3 regions of the Streptomyces sp. NPDC003036 genome follow, and region 2 is predicted to be linked to each of the others. Evidence: riboswitches for the same ligand, from Rfam matches in the RefSeq annotation. Region 2 holds a riboswitch; each other region holds the start of a gene.
The links. A riboswitch is a leader RNA that binds a small molecule or an ion and turns the genes downstream of it on or off. The one in region 2 is predicted to bind cyclic di-AMP.

Region 1 (4,705 bases), on a different contig from region 2:
GCTCCCGCCCACGGCATTTCGTCGATCGGCGCGATCCGTACGGGCGCGCCGGGCCGCGGTGCGTGGATCATCTTGCCGCCGCCGATGTAGAGGCCGACGTGGCTGATCCCGGAGTAGAAGAACACCAGGTCACCGGGGGCGAGCGCGGAGCGCGGGACGCGCTGTCCGGCGTTGATCTGGGTGTACGTGGTACGGGGCAGGGCCACCCCGGCGGAGCGCCACGCGGCCTGCGTGAGCCCCGAGCAGTCGAAGGCCGACGGTCCGGTCGCGCCCCAGACGTACGGCTTGCCGAGGGCCCCGTACGCGTACGAGACGGCCTGCGCGGCGCGCGCGTTGGGCGCCTGCCGCGCTCCCGCCGGCGGGGGGTTCCCGGCCGTCGGGCCGGTACCCGCGCCAGGGCCCGCGCCCGTGCCCGCGCCGGGGTTCTCGTACCGCGCGCGTTCGGGGGCGGACAGCCGGCCCAGGAGGCGCTCGGCGGCGGCGAGCTTCTGCTGGACCGTGGCCTTGTGGCGGCGCAGCTCGGCCTGGCGGGCCTCCAGTTCGCGCAGGTGGCCGCCTGATTCGGCGCGCAGCTGCGCGATCCCGGCGAGCTCGCGGCGCACGGCGGCGATGGCGTCGGCCTGGCGGGTCCCGGCGCGCTCGGCGAGGGCGGCGCCCTCCAGGTAGGCGTCCGGGTCGGTGGAGAGGGCGAGCTGGAGGGCGGGGTCGAGCCCCCTGTGCCGGTACTGGGCGGTGGCCACGGAACCGAGCGCGTTACGGGTGGCGGCGAGCCGCTCCGTCCGGCGGGCGGCCTCGTCACGCAGGGCGTCCAGCGAGGAGCGCGCCTTGTCGGCCTGCTCCTTGGCGCCGTTGTACCGCTCGGTGGCCTCCTCGGCCTCCCGGTGCAGCCGGTCCACCTCGGTCCTGATCTGGGCGGGGGAGAGGCGGGGCTCCGCGTGCCCGGCGCCGCCGAGGACCGTGGCGGTCGCCGCCCCGGCGAGGACGAAGCCGGCGGCGGTGCGCCCGGCCGCCGATCCGTTCAGGGATCTCTGCCGGGGCTTGCGGTGCTTGCGGTGCTTCGGAGGTTCTGGGTGAGCTGCCACGAGGGCGGGTCACTTCCCTTCCCTGTCACGTGTGGGTGGGGTGGCCGGCCGCCGTCCGGGAGTCGGAAGACGGCGGTGGGAGAACCGGCCACCTGGGGGAGGACGCTAAGCCCGCCGGTCACGGTGGTGAGGCGGAGTGACCGCAATTGCCCGCAGGTGAGAGTTCGGGAGCGGCTTCCGTCGGCGGCGACGCGCCTGGAACCTCACATTCCGTATCAGCTGTGACCGAGGCGACGAATGAGGCAACCCCGACCGGGGGCCGGTGCTATGGCCCCGGTTAGGCTCCGGCGCATGGACGTACTCATCAATGTCTTCGTCGCGCTGCACATCATCGGCATCGGCGCCCTGCTGGGCGGCTTCCTGTCCCAGATGAAGGCGATGGGCGCGGGCACGGCGCGCTTCAGCCCCGGCATGCTGCACGGCGCGCTGACCATGCTGGTCACGGGTGTCGCCCTGGTCGGGCTGAACCAGGCCGACGAGCAGACCGTGAACAACATCAAGATCGGCGTGAAGCTCGCGATCCTGGTCGTCATTCTCGGCCTGGTCTACGTCAAGCGGGACGAGGAGACGGTCGACAAGCCGCTGTTCGGCGCCGTGGGCGGTCTCACCGTCGCCAACATCTTCATCGCGACGCTCTGGACCTGAGGTCTGAGGTCCGGGGTCTCTCTTACGCGGGGCGCACGCAGCCGGACACCGGCATGGAGTGGACCGGCTCCTCGCGTACGTTCATCCCGGGCCGCGGGGCGTGGATCATCACGCCGTCGCCCTGATAGATGCCGACATGGCTGATGTCGTCGTAGAAGAACACCAGGTCGCCGGGGCGCAGCTCGTCCATGGAGACGCGCGTGCCGACATGGGCCTGCTCCCAGGTGGTACGCGGCAGGTCGACACCCGCCGCCTTCCAGGCCGCCTGGGTCAGACCGGAGCAGTCGTACGAGCTCGGGCCGGCCGCGCCCCACACGTACGGCTTGCCGAGCTGGGCGCGGGCGAAGGCCAGCACCTTGTCGGCTTTGGCTGCGGCGCGGTCGGGGCCCGTCTCCGTCCCGCAGGTTTCCGGTTCGTACGCCGGTTCGTACGCCGGTTCGTGCGCCGGCGTCTCCGCCGGCGTCTCCGTCCGCGATGCCAGCAGGGTGCGCGCCTCCGCGAGCTTGCGCTGCACCGTCCGCTTGCCGGCCCGCAGCGCCTCCGGGGTCTTCGCCGACTCGGCCTGCCGCGCGGCGGGCTCCGCCTTCGCCACCTCGACGACATCACTGACGGGCGTGGCGGTCGGTAGAGGTCGTGCGGGCTGGACGGGCTGCACGGGCTGGACGGGCTGGACGGGAGTGGCGTACCGCTGCGCCTGCGTACCCGTGCCGGCCTGCCGGTAGAGGTCGTCGACCTTTCTCTGCACCTCCTCGACCGTCGGCCGGCCCGGTGCGGCTTCGGCGGACTGGGCGGACTGAGCGGACAGCAGGGTCGTGACCGAGGCGATGGCGGCCGTCGTGACCCCGACGGCGGGGGAATTCGTACCAAACGAACCGAACGTACTGAACGTGCGGGTGGTGCGGCTGCGCGGCTTGCGATGCGACGCCAAGGCCGGCATCTCCTTCCGTAGACCGCCTACCGGGTCAACCGGCGGGTTCGGGCGAACGGAAGGTGCCCTACGGCCTGCGGAAACGGCCGATTCACCCCATGGTGCATGGTGGGTCCCCGGTTCCAACTCCCGTGCGGGGGAAGTGGATTCGGCGTGGGCGGTCCGATCGGCGTGGTTCGCCGATGAGGGAACGGCCCGCTTGTGCGGCACGCTAGCCAACGTGTGGTGGTGCTGTGAAGGATGATGTTCGATATGCCGGATACATTTTCGTGACCTTTACGCTGCGCTTATGCGAGGTGGCGGTGAGCGACGAAACCGGTTCGGCCCCGACTGTCAGTGGGGCGGCCTAGACTCGATAGGCGATGAGCAGCCTCTTTGACGACAGCTTCCTGGCGGACCTGCGGAACCACACCTCCGAGGAACCGCCGCCGCCCCCCGAGGACGCCGAGGACCACGCCCCGGCCCCGGAGGAGGTCCCGCACGACCTCTTCGGGGACCGTTACGACGTGCCCCCGGCCCGGGACGCGTACCACCGCGACGGCGCGCCGCGCACCGTCGTGGACCCCGCCGCGCTGCTGGAGGGGCTGAACGACCAGCAGCGCGCCGCCGTCGTCCACACCGGCTCGCCGCTGCTCATCGTCGCCGGTGCCGGCTCGGGCAAGACCCGGGTGCTGACCCACCGCATCGCCCACCTGCTGGCCACGCGGCACGTCCACCCGGGCCAGATACTGGCGATCACCTTCACCAACAAGGCCGCCGGCGAGATGAAGGAGCGCGTCGAGCAGCTCGTCGGCCCGCGCGCCAACGCCATGTGGGTGATGACCTTCCACAGCGCGTGCGTGCGCATCCTGCGCCGCGAGTCGAAGAGGCTCGGCTTCACGTCGTCCTTCTCGATCTACGACGCCGCCGACTCCAAGCGCCTCATGGCGCTGGTCTGCCGCGACCTGGACCTGGACCCGAAGAAGTTCCCGCCGAAGTCCTTCAGCGCCAAGATCTCCAACCTGAAGAACGAGCTGATCGACGAGGAGACCTTCGCCGACCAGGCCGCCGACGGGTTCGAGAAGACGCTCGCCGAGGCGTACCGCATGTACCAGGCGCGGCTGCGCGAGGCCAACGCCCTGGACTTCGACGACATCATCATGACGACGGTCCACCTGCTCCAGGCGTTCCCGGACGTCGCCGAGCACTACCGCCGCCGCTTCCGCCACGTCCTCGTCGACGAGTACCAGGACACCAACCACGCCCAGTACACGCTCGTACGCGAACTGGTGGGCACCGGTTACGAGGACCTGGACCCGGCCGAGCTGTGCGTCGTGGGTGACGCCGACCAGTCGATCTACGCCTTCCGCGGCGCGACCATCCGCAACATCCTCCAGTTCGAGGAGGACTACCCCGACGCGACGACGATCCTGCTGGAGCAGAACTACCGCTCCACGCAGACCATCCTCTCCGCCGCCAACGCGGTGATCGAGCGCAACGAGAGCCGCCGCCCCAAGAACCTGTGGACGAACGCCGGCCCCGGGACGCGCATCATCGGGTACGTCGCGGACACCGAGCACGACGAGGCGCAGTTCGTCGCCGACGAGATCGACCGGCTGACGGACGCGGGCGAGGCGAAGGCCGGCGACGTCGCGATCTTCTACCGGACGAACGCCCAGTCCCGTGTCTTCGAGGAGATCTTCATCCGCGTCGGCCTGCCGTACAAGGTCGTCGGCGGCGTCCGCTTCTACGAGCGCAAGGAGGTCCGGGACGTCCTGGCGTACCTGCGCGTGCTGGCGAACCCGGAGGACAGCGTCCCGCTGCGCCGCATCCTCAACGTGCCCAAGCGGGGCATCGGCGACCGCGCCGAGGCGATGATCGAGGCGCTCGCGCTCCGCGAGAAGATCACCTTCCCGCAGGCGCTGCGCCGCGTCGACGAGGCGTACGGCATGGCGGCGCGCTCCGCGAACGCCGTGAAGCGGTTCAACACGCTGCTGGACGAGCTGCGCACCATCGCCGAGTCCGGCGCCGGACCGGCCGTGGTCCTGGAGGCGGTCCTGGAGCGCACCGG
Region 2 (4,705 bases):
CGGCGAGCGCGGTGCGCAGCTCGATACGGCCCTGGGGATCGCCGGGGCCGAAGGCTTCGTTCGGGGCGGCGTTCAGGGCGCGGCGGGCGGAGGTGAGCCAGGCGGCGCGGGGGAAAGAGGAGGCGTCGGGGGTGCCCTGCCGCAGGTCGTGCCGGGGCGCGGGGGCGGGGAGCGCCGGGGACTTCTTCGGAACGCGGGGCGGCTTCGCGGGCGCGGCGCGTTCGGCGACCCGGGTTCCGGAGCCCTGGCGGGCGGTGAGCCAGCCCTCGGCGACAAGCTCGGCGTACGCGTCGGCGACCGTGTTGCGGGCCAGGCCCAGGTCGGCGGCGAGCGAGCGGTACGGCGGCAGGCGTGTACCGGGGGCGAGCCGGCCGCCGCGTACGGCGTCGCGCAGGGCGGTGAGGAGCGCGGCGCGGCGGCTGCCCGTACGGGACAGCTCCAGGTGGAGGTCGGCGCCGATGCGTTCGGCCGCTTCGGCCCAGGAGCCGGCCCGTGAACCGAGCTGTGAATCGACCTGGGAATTGACCTGTGATTCCGGCATGGAAATGCACCCTACAGAGGGTCTTTCAGGCCCGTAGATTCATGGACATGACGACGACGCACACGCACACGGGCACCGTTTCCCGGATCAACTTCGCGAAGGCCGCTCCCCAGGCGTTCAAGGCCCTGATCGGCTTCGACGCCGCCGCCCGCCAGGGCCTGGACCCCGCCCTGGTCGAGCTTGTACAGATCCGTTCCTCCCAGCTCAACGGCTGCGCGTACTGCCTGCACATGCACACCACCGACGCGCGCAAGGCCGGGGAGAGCGAGGAGCGGCTGCACATGGTCGCCGTCTGGCGCGACGCGGCGCGCTTCTTCACCGAGCGGGAACGGGCCGCGCTCGCGCTGACCGAGGCCGTCACGCTGGTCGCGGCGGAGGGCGTGCCGGACGACGTATACGCGCGCGCGGCCGCCCAGTTCGAGGAGGGCGAGCTCGGGCGGCTGCTCGCGCTGATCTTCACCATCAACACCTGGAACCGCATCGCCCTCAGCACGGCGAAGGTGCCGGGCGAGTAATTGGTGTTGATCTTGCTCCGCATGGCGTAGGGTGGTGTTTACCGACGCGGGGTGGAGCAGCTCGGTAGCTCGCTGGGCTCATAACCCAGAGGTCGCAGGTTCAAATCCTGTCCCCGCTACTGATGACGACGAAGACCCGGTGCCACAAGGCACCGGGTCTTCGTCGTCATGTCGTGCGTGTGCTGCATGTCCTGCGTGGTCGCCCGGTCGGCCGATGGCGGGGCATCCTGCGGCGCGGCTCCGGTCGGTGTGAGCGGGGCCCGCCTACCGTCCGTAACCGTGGGTGACAACGGCGACAGGACCTGGGGTCGGAGCGCGCGACGCGCGAAGGTACGCCGCTTCCTCCGGGTGGTGCCCGTACTGATGATCGTCGGCGGGGTGGTGTTCGACCTGCTGACGCCGCCCCGGTTCACGGCCGTGCCGCTGTTCACCGCCGCCCCGCTCGTCGCCGCGCCGTTCTTCACCGTACGGATCACCCTGGTGGCCGGGGCCGCCGCCGTCCTGGCGCTGGTCGGGCTGCGCCTCCACAGCGGCACGCTGGACGAGGCCCCGTCGATCACGGAGCTCGTCACCCTGATCACGGTCTCGGCGTTCGCGCTGATGATCAACCGGGTCGTGCGGCGCAGCGGCGAGCGGCTCGCCTCCGCCCGTGGCATCGCCGAATCCGCGCAGCGCGCCGTGCTCCCGACGCCGGCCGAGCGGATCGGTGGCCTTCGGGTGGCGGCGCGGTACGAGGCGGCGCAGGCGGACGCGTTCATCGGGGGCGATCTCTACGCCGTGCAGGACACGCCCTACGGGGTGCGGCTGGTGGTCGGGGACGTCCGCGGGAAGGGGATGGGCGCGGTCGAGGCGGTGGCGGTCGTGCTGGGCGCGTTCCGGGAGGCGGCCGAGCAGGAGAGCTCGCTGGAGGGGGTGTCGCAGCGGCTGGAGCGGGCGCTCGCGCGGGAGGGGACCCGGCGCGACGGGCTCGACGCCTTCGAGGGCTTCACCACCGCCGTACTGGCCGAGGTGGCGCGCGGCGAGGCGGTGGTGCGGATCGTCAACCGCGGCCATCCCGAGCCGCTGGTGCTGTACGCCGACGGGGGCCTGGAGCGGCTGGAGCCGACCGAGCCCGCGCTGCCGCTGGGGATGGCGGACCTGGGGCCGTGGCCCGACCGCGCGGACGAGGTGCCGTTCCCGCCCGGGGCGACGCTGCTCTTCTACACGGACGGGCTTTCCGAGGCGCGGGACGCGAGCGGTGCCTTCTACGACCCGGCGGAGCGGCTGGCGGGGCGGAGCTTCGCGAGGCCGGGGGAGCTGCTGGACGCCCTGGTCGAGGACGTACGGCGGCATACGGGGGGCGGGGGGACGACCGACGACCTCGCGCTGCTGGCGGTGAGCAAGCCTCAGGGGTAGCGGGCCGGGGCGGCGGGAGCATCCGGGGCGGCCGGGCACGGAGGGTGATCGGTGTGGAGCCCTCCGCATAACATTTGACTAACCGTCAGAAAGTGTGGTGGGGCACACGGGGTGTGAGGGGTAGTCAACTTGGCTGCCTATGCCCGTTTGTGAGGCGGTATGCCGGGGGCTACGTGGTTAATGATCAGTAGGAACGGCTTGGAATCACGACCCCGCGTCTATTAACGTTCGATAACGCAGCGCGGTCGTCCCAGCCGACGCAAGAGCGACGGCACCGTGCGCGCGCGCCGAATTCCGCAAGGGAACCGGGGAACCACCACCTTGGGGTGAATCGGGCCGCATCGCCGGCCTGAAGGAGACCTTCCTGCTCCGAACCCGTCAGCTAACCCGGTAGGCGAGAAGGAAGGAAAGGAGTGCGCCCCCGTGGCGTCCAACAGGCCTGCCCCCGAAGCGCCGTCTGCTCCATCGGCCTCCCCGGCCGCCCCCGCCTCCCCGGCCCCCCACTTCGTCGACTCCTTCGGCCCGGGCCCCGGTTCCGGTGCGCCCGCGGAGGGCCAGTGGGAGGAGTGGAACCCCACCGAGGACACCGTCCGTCCCGTCCGTGGCCGCCACCGCGTGGTCAAGCAGCGCGGCGGGCTGGCCCGTAGCTCCACGGTCCTGGGCGTGGGCGTCATCGCGGCCGTCGGTGCCGGAGGGATGGCCACCGCGCAGGACAAGCCGGCGGTCTCCATATCCCTGCCCGACCTGTCCGGCGCGATAGCCGACAGCCTTCCGGACGCCGAGTCCATGCCGGGCATCGGCTCCCTGATCTCCGACGACGGTGCCGACGACGGTTCCGGCGGCGCCTCCGCGGACGCCCGGCTGACCGCCGCCGCGCCGCTGACCGCCGGGTCCCTCGCCGCCGACGACGGCCCCGCCGGGGACCGGGCCGAAGGCGGCGCGAGCGCCGGCGAGGCCCTGCGGGCGCGCATCCTCCAGCAGGCCGAGCAGCAGCAGGCGTCCGCGGACGCGGCGGCGAAGCTCGCGGCCGAGAAGGAGGCCGCCGAGCAGGCGGCCGCGCTGGCCAAGTCCCAGCAGACCGCCGCCGAGAAGGAGGCGGCCGCCGAGGCGAAGGCGAAGGCCGAAGCGGCGGCGAAGGCCGAGGCGGAGGCCGCGGCCAAGGCGGAGGCCGAGCGGCTGGCCAAGCTCGCCGGCAGCTACGCGCTGCCGACCTCCTCGTACACCATCACCTCCACCTACGGCCAGGCCGGCACCATGTGGTCCTCCGGCTACCACACCGGCCTCGACCTCGCGGCTCCCACGGGCACCCCGGCCAAGGCCGTGCACGGCGGCACCATCAAGTCGGCCGGCTGGTCCGGCTCGTACGGCTACCGGATCGTCCTGGAGCTGGAGGACGGCACCGAGGTCTGGTACTGCCACCTCTCCTCGATGACGGTGGGCGCGGGGCAGAAGGTCGCCACCGGCGAGACCATCGGGCGCGTCGGCGCCACCGGCAACGTGACCGGGCCGCACCTGCACCTGGAGGTCCACACGGCGGGCGGCGGCGGAGTGGACCCGCTGGCGTGGCTCCGCGGCAAGGGCCTGACCGTCTGAACCGTCTGACGGACTGACCGTCCGACGGCCCGCAGACTCCGGTGGCCCTGGCGTTCCACCCCCCGACGCCAGGGCCGCCGGTTCCTTCGCCCCATGGGCGGATGCCCGGAATACACCACCTCGGGTGGGGTGTTGAGGTATCGCATGACCTCACTTCCCCTTCGCAGGCTGGGTACGTCCGACCTCCACGTCTTCCCCCTCGGCCTCGGCGGCAACGTCTTCGGCTGGACCGCCGACGCCATGCAGTCCTTCGCCGTCCTCGACGCGTACACGGCAGCCGGCGGCAACTTCGTCGACACCGCCGACACCTACTCGTCGTGGGCCCCCGGCCACCAGGGCGGCGAGTCCGAGACGGTCATCGGTGACTGGATGGCCGCCCGGGGCAACCGGTCCGACGTCATCGTCGCCACCAAGGTCGGCGGCCACCCCCAGTACAAGGGGATCGGCGCCACCACCATCAAGGCCGCGGCCGAGCAGTCGCTGCGCCGCCTGCGGACCGACTACATCGACCTGTACTACACCCACGTCGACGACCCGGCCGTTCCGGTCGAGGAGTTCGTCTCCGCGCTGGACCAGCTGGTGAGGGAGGGCAAGGTGCGGGCCGTCGCCGCCTCCAACATCTCCGCCGAGCGGCTCCAGGAGGCGCTGGACTTCTCCGCGC
Region 3 (4,705 bases), on a different contig from region 2:
CGGAAGCGCTGCCGGACGTCGCACCCCGGCTGCGCGAGCTGCGCCGCCGCCGCGGCCTCACGCTCGAGTCCGCGGCCCGGCGCGCCGGCCTGTCACCCGCGCACCTCTCCCGCCTGGAGACCGGACGGCGCCAGCCGTCGCTGCCCATGCTCCTGGGCCTCGCCCGTGTCTACGGTACGACGGTGTCCGAGCTCCTCGGCGAGGTCCCGCCGGAGCGCGAGCCGATCGTCCGCGCCGGGCGCGCCGAGCCCGTGGAGGCGGACGGCTGGACGTACCACCAGGCCGGCGGCGCGGGGCGCGCCCTGCAGGCGCTGCGGGTGGAGGTGCCGTACGCCGCGGGCCAGAGCGATCTCGTACGCGTCCACCCGGGCGAGGAGTGGCTTTACGTCCTCGCCGGCCGGGTGCGGCTCGTGCTCGGCGACGTGGTCCACGTCCTGGACCCCGGCGACAGCGCGCATTTCGACTCGCTCACCCCGCACCGCATCGCCGCGGCCGGGCGCCGCGGGGCCGAGCTGCTCTTCGTCCACACACTCCTGCAGAGCGCCGCGGCCGACCTGTGCCTCGGCGGCCCCGGCACCCACCGCTGACGTCCCCGAGAGGGAGGACCCCATGTCCTACGAAGTGAAGTTCCCGCGCGGGCTCGTCGTCCGGCTCTTCGCCTACCTGGTGGCCGGCCACCTCTTCGCGGCGTTCCTGTACCTGCTCTTCGCGCTGGGCGCCGGCTGACGAGCCCGACCCGGGCCCCGGGTCTCAGCCCGCGTCGAGGAGCCGCTCGCGCAGCCGCTCCCGCGTCTCGGGCGTCAGCTTCAGGCCCTCCGAGAGGTACCGGTCGGTCGTGCCCCAGGTCTCCTCGATGGTCGCGAAGGCCGCCGCCAGGTACTCCAGGCGCGCGTCGAAGAGCGGGCTGAGCAGCTCCATCACCTCGGGCGACATACCGGCCGGGGAGCTGTCGCTGCGGTGCACCTTGTAGCGGCGGTGCGGGTCGTTGGACTTGAGGTAGTCCGCCTCGATGGCCTCCCGCTCGACGCCGACCGCCAGCAGCGTCACCGCGATCGACAGCCCCGCCCGGTCCTTGCCCGCCGCGCAGTGCATGAGCGCCGGGACGCTGTCCTCGGCGAGGGCGTGCAGCACCCGGCTGTGCTCCGCCGTGCGCTCCTTGATGATCGTGCGGTACGACTCCGACATCCGTGCCGCCGCCTGGCCGTCCGCGAGGATCTGGCGCAGCTGGTCGAGGTCGCCGTCGCGGACCATCCGCCAGAACTCGACGCCGTCGGCCGGGTCGGTGAGCGGGATGTTCACGTTCCGTACGCCGGGGAGCTCGATGTCGGGGCCTTCGAGCTTCTGGTCGGCGGCGTTGCGGAAGTCGAAGATCGTGTGCAGCCCGAGGGAGCCCAGGAACGCCGCGTCCTCCCCGGTGGCGTGCGCCAGGTGGCCGCTGCGGTAGAGCCGCCCGTGCCGGATGCGCAGCCCGTCCACCGTCGGCAGCCCGCCCACATCCCGGAAATTGCGCACACCGGACAGTTCGGGCTCGCTCGACGGGGCCTGCGGCACCTGCTGCGTCACGGGGACTCCTCCGCGTCTGACGTCGGCGCCGGCCGCCGACGATGTCGCGATCCGACGATACGACATTGGGTTCCCGGGGCAATCATCCGCACGGGTGCTCGATCCGTCCGCCTGTCCGCCCTCGGTGCGCCTGCGACGGCTCGTCGAGGTATGACGCTTCTGTCCGTATTGGGGTGTTCGGCATAACGTGCCCCGATAGAACGGGACATGGGCCTCGGCGCGTGAGCAGCGTCATAAAAGTGACCGTCCGTGGCCGGGCCTCTTCCGCAATTCCCCTGCGCTCACCGGGAATTCATGATCCGTAATCCACGGAGGGTGACCGGTAATCCGCGACGGCGCGGTGCAAAGGAATGCACTCGGGAAAGCGGCGGCTTGTTCGAGCCGACCCGACTGTCCTACGGTCACCGCAATCCGGCCGGACCGCCGAATCCTGCCGCCGGCCCGGAATTCAGCACCCACCCACGTGTGGCAGGAGCGGGGGACCCAGGTAAGTCCGCCGATCCCGGAATTCCGGGACCGGCTCGGGGTTAAGTCGCGTCACCACGCGGCCGGGCATCTCCAGCCCGAACCCGACAGCTCACCTCGCAGGCGCCGGAGAGGAATTCGCCATGCCCGCCAAGGGTAAGCACCGCCGTCCCAAGTCCAGCACGCTCACGCGTGGTTTCATCGCCGCCGGTACCGGTGGCGCGGCCATCGCCCTTCCGCTGCTCGGCGCCACCGGTGCGCACGCCGCGGAGCAGAGCGCCGCGCCGGCGACCGCTCCGCAGCAGGTGGTCGCCGCCGCGCAGACCGCCCAGGCCGCCGCCAAGCCCGCGCCCCGTACGTACACCGTGGTCGCCGGTGACTACCTCGCCAAGATCGCCCACAACAAGAACGTCAAGGGCGGCTGGCAGAAGCTGTACAAGGACAACCGCGAGGTCATCGGTGAGGACCCGTCGCTGATCCTCCCGGGCATGGAGCTCACCCTCGGCGCCAAGGCCGCCCCGGCCAAGGCCAAGCCGAAGGCGGACGAGGACCGCGGCGAGGCCCGCGCCTCCCGCTCCGCCGCCAAGGCCGAGGCCCCGGCGGCCAAGGCCGCCCCGGCGCAGTCCGCCCCGAAGAGCACCGGCTCCGGCTTCACGGCCCCGGTCGACTCCTCGATCACCACCCCGTACCGCGCCTCCGGCTCCATGTGGTCCTCCGGCTACCACACCGGTGTCGACTTCGCGGCCTCCTCCGGCACCAGCGTCAAGGCCGTCGGCCCCGGCACCGTGGTCTCGGCCGGCTGGAGCGGCTCGTACGGCAACGAGGTCGTCATCAAGCACACCGACGGCACGTACTCGCAGTACGCCCACCTCTCCCAGCTCTCCGTCTCCTCCGGCCAGAGCGTCAGCGGCGGCCAGCAGATCGGCCTCTCCGGGTCCACCGGCAACTCCACCGGCCCGCACCTGCACTTCGAGATCCGCACCAGCCCCAGCTACGGCTCGGACATCGACCCGCTGGCGTACCTGCGCCAGCACGGCGTCTCCATCTGACGCACCGTCGACGCGCCGTCGGCCACCCGCCCTGCCCGGTACCGCGCTCCACGGTGCCGGGCAGCGGCGTATTCCGGCTTGGACGAATCTTGACCGGTGGCATATCTCACGCTACGTCAACCCCTCCTTACGGTCGCGTAGGTCACAGGGAAGGAGGCAGGATGTGCTCCCGTGGCAGACGATTCGACCTTCAGAGACAGTGACGTATTCGGGTCGTACGTGGCGATCGGTGACAGCTTCACCGAGGGCGTCGGAGACCCCGGACCCGACGGCACGTTCGTCGGCTGGGCCGACCGCCTGGCGGTGCTCCTCGCCGACCGGCTGCCCGAGCCCGACGACTTCCGGTACGCGAACCTCGCCGTACGCGGACGGCTCCTCGACCAGATCGTCGAGGAACAGCTCCCGCGGGCGAAAGAGCTCGCCCCCGACCTGGTGACCTTCTGCGCGGGCGGCAACGACATCATCCGGCCCGGCAGCGACCCCGACGACGTCGCCGAACGCTTCGAGCGGGCCGTCGCCGACCTGACGTCGGTGGTCGGCACCGTGCTGGTGACGACCGGCTTCGACACCCGCGGCGTGCCGGTGCTGCGCCACCTGCGCGGCAAGATCGCCACGTACAACGGCCATGTGCGCGCCGTCGCCGACCGCTACGGCTGCCCCGTGCTGGACCTCTGGTCCCTCAAGACCGTCCAGGACAGACGGGCTTGGGACGCGGACCGGCTCCACCTGTCCGCCGAGGGCCACACCCGCGTCGCCCTCCGCGCCGGCCAGGTCCTGGGCGTGGAGGTCCCCGCCGACCCGGACCAGCCGTGGCCGCCCCTGCCGCCGCGCGGCCCGCTGGAAGTGCGCCGCGACGACATCCAGTGGGCGCGCGAGTACCTGGTGCCGTGGATCGGCCGCCGCCTGCGCGGCGAGTCCTCCGGCGACCACGTCTCGGCCAAGCGCCCGGACCTGCTTCCGTTGTAGGGTCCCGGACCCGCGCCCCGGGCTGTCACACCCTCCGCCCATAATGGGAGGACCAAGCCCCCTGGAGGTGCTGTGACCGGCTCCGACTCCACGCCCACGCGACCGTCGTGGTCCCGGCTGCGCACGCTGCGGCCCGCCGCCTTCGGCGCGGACCCGACGGGGGAGCGGATGGAGCGCATCCGCCGCTCGCCGCACTTCGCGGACGGGGTGTTCCAGAACCCCGTGGGCGCCCGGCACAGACCCTCCGGCTCGGCGGTCGAGTTCGCGAAGACGTACTTCGAGAAGGAGGGGCGCAGACGCCGCTCGCCGGCGGCGGCCGTCCCCGTGCACCCCACCACGGTCGCCGACCTCGCCCGGCCCCCGGCGTCCGGACTGCGTCTGACGTGGCTCGGGCACTCCAGCGTGCTCGCCGAGATCGACGGAGTCCGCGTCCTCTTCGACCCGGTGTGGGGCGAGCGGTGCTCGCCGTTCCCCTTCGCCGGGCCCCGGCGGCTGCACCCGGTACCGCTGCCCCTGGCCGCGCTCGGCCCGGTGGACGTGGTCGTCATCTCCCACGACCACTACGACCACCTCGACCTGCCGACCATCCGCGCCCTCGCCACCACGGACACCCTCTTCGCCGTCCCGCTCGGCGTCGGCGCCCACCTGGAGCACTGGGGCGT

Region 1: it holds a riboswitch for cyclic di-AMP, as region 2 does, so the genes downstream of both, ABZX67_RS28810 (C40 family peptidase) here and ABZX67_RS01520 (M23 family metallopeptidase) in region 2, are expected to answer to the same signal.
Region 3: it holds a riboswitch for cyclic di-AMP, as region 2 does, so the genes downstream of both, ABZX67_RS05730 (LysM peptidoglycan-binding domain-containing M23 family metallopeptidase) here and ABZX67_RS01520 (M23 family metallopeptidase) in region 2, are expected to answer to the same signal.

Annotation. Positions count from the first base shown of each region.
Region 1 is NZ_JBEXNO010000049.1:40,989-45,693, forward strand. Features, by position in the region: gene ABZX67_RS28800 (NlpC/P60 family protein) at 1-1,082, opposite strand, end outside; gene ABZX67_RS28805 (hypothetical protein) at 1,374-1,727, shown strand; gene ABZX67_RS28810 (C40 family peptidase) at 1,750-2,664, opposite strand; cyclic di-AMP (ydaO/yuaA leader) riboswitch at 2,663-2,819, opposite strand; gene pcrA (DNA helicase PcrA) at 3,018-4,705, shown strand, end outside.
Region 2 is NZ_JBEXNO010000001.1:314,895-319,599, forward strand. Features, by position in the region: gene ABZX67_RS01500 (PLP-dependent aminotransferase family protein) at 1-541, opposite strand, end outside; gene ABZX67_RS01505 (carboxymuconolactone decarboxylase family protein) at 589-1,056, shown strand; tRNA gene ABZX67_RS01510 (tRNA-Met) at 1,102-1,175, shown strand; gene ABZX67_RS01515 (PP2C family protein-serine/threonine phosphatase) at 1,420-2,451, shown strand; cyclic di-AMP (ydaO/yuaA leader) riboswitch at 2,727-2,863, shown strand; gene ABZX67_RS01520 (M23 family metallopeptidase) at 2,875-4,044, shown strand; gene ABZX67_RS01525 (aldo/keto reductase) at 4,189-4,705, shown strand, end outside.
Region 3 is NZ_JBEXNO010000005.1:120,054-124,758, reverse strand. Features, by position in the region: gene ABZX67_RS05745 (helix-turn-helix domain-containing protein) at 1-587, shown strand, start outside; gene ABZX67_RS05740 (DUF6126 family protein) at 610-726, shown strand; gene ABZX67_RS05735 (tyrosine-protein phosphatase) at 751-1,563, opposite strand; cyclic di-AMP (ydaO/yuaA leader) riboswitch at 2,010-2,167, shown strand; gene ABZX67_RS05730 (LysM peptidoglycan-binding domain-containing M23 family metallopeptidase) at 2,172-3,077, shown strand; gene ABZX67_RS05725 (SGNH/GDSL hydrolase family protein) at 3,249-4,043, shown strand; gene ABZX67_RS05720 (MBL fold metallo-hydrolase) at 4,116-4,705, shown strand, end outside.